2 regions of the Aliiroseovarius sp. PTFE2010 genome follow, and region 2 is predicted to be linked to the other one. Evidence: riboswitches for the same ligand, from Rfam matches in the RefSeq annotation. Region 2 holds a riboswitch; the other holds the start of a gene.
The links. Region 2 has a riboswitch for cobalamin ahead of ACP2AV_RS03810 (DUF1636 family protein). Riboswitches for the same ligand answer to the same signal wherever they lie in the genome.

Region 1: linked by a shared signal. The riboswitch ahead of ACP2AV_RS13540 (energy-coupling factor ABC transporter permease) and the one ahead of ACP2AV_RS03810 (DUF1636 family protein) in region 2 are both predicted to bind cobalamin.

The regions. Positions count from the first base shown of each region.
Region 1 is NZ_JBNFVY010000012.1:5,692-10,519, forward strand. Features, by position in the region: gene ACP2AV_RS13530 (cobyrinate a,c-diamide synthase) at 1-688, shown strand, start outside; gene cobA (uroporphyrinogen-III C-methyltransferase) at 685-1,404, shown strand; cobalamin riboswitch at 1,440-1,621, shown strand; gene ACP2AV_RS13540 (energy-coupling factor ABC transporter permease) at 1,680-2,357, shown strand; gene cobF (precorrin-6A synthase (deacetylating)) at 2,422-3,168, shown strand; gene ACP2AV_RS13550 (ABC transporter permease) at 3,369-4,100, opposite strand; gene ACP2AV_RS13555 (ABC transporter ATP-binding protein) at 4,097-4,822, opposite strand; gene tenA (thiaminase II) at 4,819-4,828, opposite strand, start outside.
Region 2 is NZ_JBNFVY010000001.1:776,777-781,604, reverse strand. Features, by position in the region: gene cobN (cobaltochelatase subunit CobN) at 1-610, opposite strand, end outside; gene cobW (cobalamin biosynthesis protein CobW) at 626-1,681, opposite strand; gene ACP2AV_RS03810 (DUF1636 family protein) at 1,683-2,081, opposite strand; cobalamin riboswitch at 2,174-2,380, opposite strand; gene cobO (cob(I)yrinic acid a,c-diamide adenosyltransferase) at 2,419-3,030, shown strand; gene ACP2AV_RS03800 (cobyric acid synthase) at 3,034-4,482, shown strand; gene bluB (5,6-dimethylbenzimidazole synthase) at 4,486-4,828, opposite strand, start outside.

The DNA.
Region 1 (4,828 bases), on a different contig from region 2:
TGCCAATTTTCTGCGCGAACATGTCGATATGGCCGCCCTTCGCGCGGCAGCTGATGGACAGCCCTTGCCGACCGACCCGCCCGCGCTACCGCGCCCCCCCGCGCAGCGCATCGCCATTGCCCGCGATGCGGCGTTTTCCTTTACCTATCCGCATCTGCTGGAAGGCTGGCAGGCAGGGGGGGCCGAGATTTTGCCCTTTTCACCGCTGGCCGATGAGGCGCCGCACCCGGATGCCGATATCGTCTGGTTGCCCGGTGGGTACCCGGAATTGCACGCGGGCAAACTTGCTGCGGCCGCAACGTTCCGCGACGGTCTGCGCCGCCATGCCGAAACGCGCCCTGTGCATGGGGAATGCGGCGGCTACATGGCCCTGGGTGAGGCGCTGATCGACAAATCGGGTGCGCGCCACCGGATGGCCGGACTGCTGGGTCTTGTCACCAGTTACGAAAAACGGAAATTCCACCTGGGCTATCGGCGCGCGGTGCTGCGCTCGAACATGCCGGGGTTTGCCCCGGGCACTGCCCTGCGCGGGCATGAATTTCATTATTCGAGCATCCTTGAACAACCCGACCCGCCGATGGCAGAGGTGCGCGACGCCGATGGCAATCTGGTGCCCGAGACAGGCTCGCATCGGGGGCATGTTTCGGGGACGTTCTTTCATCTCATTACGCAAGAGGAAGACGCATGACCGGCTTCGTCAGCTTCGTGGGGTCCGGGCCAGGCGATCCCGAGCTTTTGACAATCAAGGCCGTGGACCGGCTGCAGCGGGCGGATGCGGTGCTGTTCGATGACTTGTCCTCGGGCCCGATTCTGGACAAGGTGCGCAGTGGCGCCGATCTGGTGGGGGTCGGCAAGCGCGCCGGGCGACAATCGCCCAAGCAAAACCACGTCAGCCGCTTGCTTGTGGATTATGCAAAGCTTGACCAGCGCGTGGTGCGGTTGAAATCCGGCGACAGCGGCATTTTCGGGCGACTCGAGGAAGAGATCCTTGCCCTGAAAGAGGCCGGCATCCCCTACGAGATCATTCCGGGCATCCCGTCGGCCTGTGCCGCGGCAGCCGCAGCAGGCATTCCGTTGACCCGGCGGCTGACGGCGCGCCGGGTGCAGTTTGTCACCGGCCATGACGTGACTGGCGATCTGCCAGAAGACATGAACCTTGCCGCGCTGGCCGATCCGTCCGCGTCGACGGTGGTGTTCATGGGCAAGCGCACCTTCCCGAAACTTGCGGCCATTTTGATCGACGCAGGGCTGCCCGCCAGCACCCCTGCGCTGTTGGCCGAAGCGGTCGGCAAGCAAGCCCAACATATCGAACGTCACACGGTCCAATCGCTGGCTGACCAGTTAGCACGGGAAATAGGCGATAACCCCGCGCTCATCCTCTATGGGCCGTTATCGGAGCCATAGATGTCGCTTCCATACTTGTTCACAAAGCGATCACCTGTAATACTAAACCATACGGCGACACGTCACGTGTCATAATAGGGAACCGGGTGAAAATCCCGGACTGCCCCCGCAACTGTGAGCGGCGAGCTTGAAGGAAAACCACTGGCCGACAAGGCTGGGAAGGCCGGAAGCGCAACGACCCGCGAGTCAGGAGACCTGCCGTAACAACCACTAATTGCCGTGCAAACGGTACATCCTGCTGCCGGAGGGGCAGCCACAGAAACGAGGGATACCCCATGCATATCGAACCCGGCGTCGTTGATGGCGCAAAGATGGCTTTCGCTTACGCGACCGCAACCGGCGCAGTCGCCTATTCAGCGAAACTGGCAATGGATGATCTGCGCGCCCATCCGGCCGGATCATTCGCCGCACGCACCCTCATGGCCACGGTCGGCACGTTCGTGTTCTTTCAGATCCTGCCGCATTTTCCGGTCGGCGTGTCCGAAGTTCACTTCATCCTGGGCACAACCCTGTTCCTGGTGTTGGGCGCTGCGCCGGCGGCGTTCGGGCTTGCGCTGGGGCTTTTGGTTCAGGGGATGTTCTTCGCCCCGTCCGATCTGCCCATGTATTTCGTCAACGTGACGACATTGTTGGTCCCACTGCTTGGCATTACGGCACTGGCACGGCGGATCATCCCGGCCCGCACGGCCTATGTTGATCTGGACTATGCCAGCGTGCTGAAACTGTCCGCGATGTACCAGGGCGGTGTGGTTGCCTGGGTCGCCTTCTGGGCCTTTTACGGTCAAGGCGTTACCGCTGAAACCTTCCAGTCTGTCTGGACATTCGGCGCAGCCTACATGCTGGTGGTTCTGGTCGAACCGGTTGCCGATCTTGCCGTCCTGGCCGGTGCCAAAGCCCTGCGCGGGCTGGAACAGTCGGGCGCGGTTCACAAGCGCCTGTACAACGCGGCCTGAACCCACGATTTTCATTGCCCGGGTCGATACTGCGACCCGGGCTTTTTTATGCCCGGATGCCTGAATGATGAACACGGCCCGCAAAATCTGGCTGATCGGCGTTGGTACCGGAAACCCTGCGCATGTGACGATTGAAGGCATGCGCGCGCTGCGCGATGCGGCGCTCATCCTGGTGCCGCACAAGGGGCAGGGCAAAGACGACCTGGCCGAAATCCGCTACCGCATCATCGCGGCCTCGGGGTCACAGGCCAAAATCGTTCATTTCGAATACCCAAAGCGTGATCCAGGCCTGCCCTATCAGGAACGGGTCGCAAGCTGGCACGATGAAATCGCCCGCCGCTGGCAAGCCGCGATCGCAGCGGCCCAAACCGATGGCCCGATTGCGCTGCTTGTCTGGGGGGACCCGTCGCTTTATGACAGCACGCTGCGGATCGCTGCGCGGCTACAGCCCAAGCCTGCGGTGCAGGTCGTGCCCGGCATTACCGCGATTCAGGCCCTGACGGCCGCCCATGCCATCCCGCTAAACGTGGTGAACGGGTCGGTGCATATCACAACCGGGCGCCGTCTTCGCGCAGACGGCATCCCCCAAGGGGAAGATACGGTGGTGGTAATGCTGGACGGGCAATGTTCGTTCCAGTCGCTTGACCCCGAAGGGGTGCACATCTGGTGGGGGGCCTATCTTGGCTCTGACAAGCAGCGATTGATCGAAGGACCGCTGGGCGAGGTTGGCAACGATATCGTCCAGACCCGCGCCGCGGCGCGCGAAAAACACGGCTGGATCATGGACATCTATCTGCTGCGCATAGGCTGAGCCCAGATTTCCCCCATGCCAGACCGGCGCGCTGGGTCCGCCACCCGACCGTCAATGAATTGGCGCAGATTTTCGCACATGCGTTGAAAAGCGCCTGCGCGGGTCTGGCGGCCACGCTGCCCGTTTTCGAACCACGCCCCCAGACCTCTGGGTAGTCCAGTTTTTGGATCCCATTGCAGGCGCAAGCGCGGTGGCGGTGTTCACTCCCACCGTAGTCGCGCGGCCGCTTTGTTTACCACAAAATACAGGGCTATCGTCATGACGGCCAGTGTGATCAGGCTGGCAAACATCAGATCGGTCTTGGCGCGGCCGTTCGCAAGCAGCATCAGATAGCCCAGCCCCTTCGATGCGCCCACCCATTCACCGATCACTGCCCCGACCGGGGCGTAAACAGCGGCCAGTTTCAATCCTGTTCCCAGCGATGGAAGTGCATGGGGTATCCGGATCCGCCGCATGATCTGCCATTGCGTGCCGTTCATCGTCTGCGCCAAATCGGCAATATCGCGCGGCACGCGGACAAGCCCGTCGTAAAAGGCGCTGGTCACCGGAAAGTAGATGATCAGAACCGCCATTATCACCTTGGATGACATGCCATACCCGAACCACAAGGTCAGAATGGGGGCCAAGGCAAAGACGGGCACGGCTTGTGTGAAAACCAACAGCGGCATCACCAACCGGTGCAGGCGCTGTGAGCTGGCCAACTGGATGGCTGTCGCAACGCCCAGCAGGGTTGCCAGTACAAGGCCCAACATGACTTCGGTCGCGGTGACCAATGCATGTTCGCCAATCAGTACGCGGTTTTCCCACCCGGCTTGGGCCACGCGCCAGGGGGACGGCAGAATGAAATGCGGGGCCCCCGTGATCCAGACCATCCCTTGCCAGAGCATTAGTGCGAAAACGATGGCGCCCAGACCGTAGCGAAGTTGGCTCATGCCAGCCCCCTCAGCTGCGCCAAGAGTGCCGCCTGGCATGCGATTGTGTCGGGGGCGTATTGATCGCGCACGGGGTCGGTATCCGGCAGATGCCGGGGCGCGGCGCCGTCGCGCGTCAACACCACGATCTGATGGCCCAGCCGTACCGCTTCGGCCGGATCATGGGTCACTATCACAACGGTTTTTCCTGCAAGCAACTGCGCCGACAAATCCTGCATGTCCGCGCGCGTGCTGGCATCGAGTGCTGAAAACGGCTCGTCCAGCAGCGCTATGGGACAGTCTTCCATCAGGGTGCGGGCCAGCGCCGCGCGTTGGCGCATCCCGCCCGACAAGGCGGCAGGTTTGTGGGAATGATACCGGGCCAGGCCAACGCGCCCGAGCAGGTCTTTGGCGCGGTCCATGTCGGGGCTGGCGCCGCGCAGGCGCGCGCCAAGCACCACGTTTTCAAGGACGGACAACCATGGCAGCAGCAAATCGGATTGCGCCATAAAGGCGATCCGTCCGACCAGCGAGTCGTGGTCTGACGCGGTAACATGGCCTGTAAAGACCCCCGCGCATTCCAGCCCTGCGATCCGTCGCAAAAGCGTCGATTTTCCAACCCCGGATCGCCCCAGGATGCAGGTGCATTTTCCAGCGGGCAGTTTCAGGTCAATTGAAGAAAACAGCGGCCTGCCGGCGATGCTATGGCTGCCGCAGACATGGATTGCGGGCGCATCGCTCACGCCGCC
Region 2 (4,828 bases):
CGCGCGGATCGTCACTGACGGGCATGTCCGCCAGCGGGCAGGCCACACCATCGTGCGGGGTCCAGGCGCCAACAGGCGGGACAGACTTGGCCCCGCGCACCGGCGCGCCATAGAGCCCCGCCGCCAGCGCCATTTGCGCCAGCGCGGCCTGCGCTGCGACCGCCCCGCCCGCATCACACAAATCTGCCAAGCGGCGCAGGGTCGACACGGGCAAGGTTGAAAACGCGTCAAGCCGCGTGTCTTCCCGCCCGTCTGCGGGCAGCACGGCCACGGCAATCGCGTTACGCCGCGCCAGCGCAAGGACCTGCTGCACGCCGTATTCCCAATAGGATACCCCGCCGATCAGCCGGATCAGGATCCCCTTGGCCCCGACCAGTGTATTTTCGACATAGGTATCGACGGACAGCGGATGGCGCAGCGCGGCCAGGTTCGCCAGACGCAAGGACGGCAGCCGCCCCTCGGGCCCGCCACCCCGCCGCCACCCTTCCGCGAACGCGCCAAGGTCACTGTCGGAAAAGGACAGAACCACCAGATCCGCCGGGTCCTGGCCCAGGTCGGTCGGGGTGTCTAGCTCTTCCAGACCGTGGCTTTCGCGGAACACGACATGCATGGCAGGTGTTTCCGCTTACTCGGCGGCCTGCGCGGCGGGATTGAGTACCGCAAGGATGGCATCGCGGTCGATGTCGTCATGTTCGCCAATGACCACCAGCCGCCCGGTGCGCGGCTCTTCTACCTTCCATGGGCGATCATATTGATGGCGCACCCGCGCGCCCACGGCTTGCACCAGAAGACGCATCGGCTTGCCGGACACGCTTGCATAGCCCTTGACGCGCAGAATGTTGTTCGCCTTGGCCAAGGTCTCGATGGCCCGCACCAGGTCTGCCGGATCGGTCAGTTCGGGAATGTCCACGACAATGGATTCGAAATCGTCGTGTTCATGGTCATCGTGATCATCGTGATGTGACGGGCGGGCGTCCATGTCATCCTCGGCTGCGGCTTCCAGCCCCAGGATCACGCGGGGGTCGACCACGCCTTCGGCCACTTCCACGACGGGCAACGGGCGGGGCGCCTCGGCGGCAATGATCTCTTTGGCCTTGGCCACGCCGTCGGGGCCGGCCAGATCGGGTTTGGTCAATAGAATGATATCGGCGCAGGATATCTGGTCTTCGAACACTTCCGAGAGCGGCGTTTCATGGTCCAGGCTGTCATCGGCGGCGCGCTGCGCATCCACCGCCGCCACGTTGGGCGCAAAGCGGCCCGCCGCCACCGCTTCGGCATCGGCCAGCGCGATCACGCCGTCCACGGTGATTTTCGAACGGATATCGGGCCAATCGAACGCCTTCAGCAGGGGCTTGGGCAGGGCAAGGCCAGATGTTTCGATCAGGATGTGGTCCGGGCGCGGATCAAGCGCCATCAGCGCCTCGATCGTAGGGATGAATTCGTCCGCGACGGTGCAGCAGATGCAGCCATTGGCCAGTTCCATGATGTTTTCCGCCGGGCAATCGGGGATGGCGCAGCCCTTGAGGATCTCTCCGTCAACGCCCACGTCGCCGAATTCATTGACCACCACGGCCAGCCGTTTGCCACCGGGGTTTTGCATCAGATGCGAGATCAACGTGGTCTTGCCCGACCCGAGAAAGCCCGTGATCACCGTGACCGGCAGTTTCGCAAGATTGGTCATGTCAGGACTCCTGGGATTGGGTGACTGGGGGAATGCGCGCAACGCAGTTGCGTTTGAAATGTTCGGGGCGCTCGCGCCAGGGAATGACACCATCGGCGCTGTCGTGATACTGGGTCGCCCCCATAAGTATCATTTCGGGATGCGACATTTCATCGACGTTTGCAAAGACATATGTCCATTTCGCATCGCCGCCGCGCAGCGCAACCGTGCAACCGTGATCGCAGTTCTGCAGGCATTCGACAGGGGTGATGCGCAGGTCTTCGATGCGATCGAGCCCGGTGAGCCCGTCATAAAGTGCCTGCCCCGGCCGACGCGCATCTGACGGGATTTCTTGCCCGCGCCGGCATTTGACACAAACGAGCAATTCGGTCTGTGGCTGGCTTTTCGCCTTGGCTTCCATATCCTCGGTCCCATGGTCATGGGACGCGGGTAAGATGGCGGAACAGACCCGAACACCGGGCAGCATCCCGTCACCGAAACACCCCGTCCGGTTTCAAGCGGTTCGTGCTGGCAGGTCTCCCGGCTTCCGGATCTCGGGCGATTGCCCAGTGGCGGCTCATCCTTCCCGGCCTTTGCCAGTGGTTCTGAGCTGCCGTCTCCGGTCACGGTCGCGGGGGCGGCTGTGCTTGACCGCAAATATCGCGGCTGCACATTCCCTATTCACCTGTTTACACAGGCACCAACACCGCGCCAGATGGTCCGAATCCCCGGGGCTTGTCAAGAAAGAGGATGTCAAAATGAGCAAAGACGAAAACGCCCGCCACACCGAGAAGATGCGCAAAATCAAGGCCGCGCGCGACAAGATGATGGAAACCAAGACCGAGGAAAAAGGACTGATCATCGTCCATACCGGAACGGGCAAAGGGAAATCATCCGCTGGGTTTGGCATGATCATGCGCTGCATCGCCCACGGGATGCCCGCCGCTGTCGTTCAGTTCATCAAGGCGAACTGGGACACAGGTGAAAAGACCTTTCTGCGGGAACGATTTGCGGACGAATGCCGTTTTTTCGTATCCGGCGAAGGCTTTACCTGGGAAACGCAGGATCGCGAGCGCGACATCGCAGCGGCACAAAACGGCTGGAAGATCGCCAAGGAACAGATCCTGGATCCGCAAATCCGGTTTGTACTGCTGGACGAGATCAATATCGCTTTGCGCTATGATTATCTCGATATCGACGAGGTCGTGGATTTCCTGCTGCATGAAAAACCTGACATGACACATGTCTGCCTGACAGGGCGCAACGCCAAGCCCGAGTTGATCGAAGCCGCAGATCTGGTGACCGAGATGTCGTTGATCAAACATCCGTTCCGCGACGGGATAAAGGCACAGGCGGGCGTGGAGTTCTGAGTCATGGCGCGCGCGTTGATGGTCCAGGGCACCGGGTCCAATGTGGGCAAGTCCATGCTTGTCGCTGGGCTGTGCCGGGCGGCGCGGCGGCGCGGTATTTCTGTTGCGCCGTTCAAGCCGCAGAACATGTCCAACAACGCCGCTGTGGCGCAAGAGGGCCATGAAATCGGGCGGGCGCAGGCGCTGCAGGCGCGGGCCTGCGGGCTGGCCCCGCATACGGACATGAACCCGGTACTTCTCAAGCCCGAAACAGACACTGGTGCCCAGGTCATTGTTCAGGGCAAGCGGCTGACAACGGCGCGCGCGCGCGATTATGCCCGGCTGAAACCGCAGCTTTTGAATGCGGTTCTGGACAGCTTCCACCGGTTGCGCGCCGCCCATGATCTGGTGATCGTCGAAGGCGCAGGCAGCCCTGCCGAGGTGAATCTGCGCAAGGGCGACATCGCCAACATGGGTTTTGCCGAGGCGGCAGAGGTGCCGGTCGTACTGTGCGGCGATATCGACCGTGGCGGCGTCATTGCCCAAATCGTCGGAACACAAGCGGTGATGGCGCCCCAAGATGCGGGCCGCGTCCAGGGGTTTCTGGTCAACAAGTTTCGCGGCGATCCAAGCCTGTTCGACGATGGCTATGCCATGATTGAACAGCATACCGGCTGGCGGGGGTTTGGTGTGGTCCCGTGGTTTAGCGACGCCTGGAAACTGCCGGCCGAAGACGCGCTCGACATCGGCGCGCCAGTTCGGGCCAACGGGTTTCACATCGCGTGTCTGCGCCTCAGCCGGATTGCCAATTTCGATGATATTGATCCGCTCACGCAGGAACCGGACATGCGGATGACAATGCTGCCCCCTGGTCAGCCGATTCCCGCAGATGCGGATCTGGTAATCCTGCCCGGCACGAAATCAACACGCGGCGATCTGGCTTTTCTGCGGGCACAGGGGTGGGATATCGATCTGATCGCCCATTATCGGCGCGGCGGACATGTGCTGGGCATCTGCGGCGGATACCAGATGCTGGGCCATGAGGTGGCCGATCCGGACGGTATCGAAGGCCCGCCCGGCGCGACGCGCGGACTGGGTCTGCTGGACATCCGAACCCGGATGGGCGGGGACAAAAACCTGCGCGAGGTCTGCGCGCGCCATACGGACACGGATTTGCCGTTTCGCGGATACGAAATCCACATCGGGCAGTCCGAAGGGCCCGATCGCGCGCGCCCCTTTGCCGATGTGGACGGCGAACCCGAAGGCGCGGTCGCGCCTGATGGGCGCGTGTCCGGCAGTTACCTGCATGGAATGTTCGCCGATGATGCCTTTCGGGCCGCATGGCTGCGCCGGTTGGGCGCCACGCCGTCCGGCGTCAACTATGAAGAGACGCTGGAGCAAACGCTGGATGCGCTGGCCGATCATCTGGAAACACACCTGGATGTTGCGGGGCTGCTGGCCCTTGGGCGATGAGCGTTAGCGTATTTGCCAGCGGGTCGGCGTGTTCTCTTGCCAGCCCACCCGATGCAACAACGGGGTGTCATCGTCGAACTCAGGGTAACCGATACAAAGATAGGCCGTAAAACGCCAGGTTTCGGGCACCTCGAACAATGCCGCGATACGATCGGGGTCGATGATCGACACCATGCCGACGCCGACATTGCAGGCCCGCGCCATGAGCCAGAGCGCGTGGATCGCCATCGCCGTCGATTGCTCTAATGTTTGCGGCATGGTTTGCCGCCCCAAACCCCGGCCTTCGATCGGCGCGGTTTCGGTGAAAATGGCCAGATGCTCGGGGGCTTGGTTCAGCCCGGCAAGT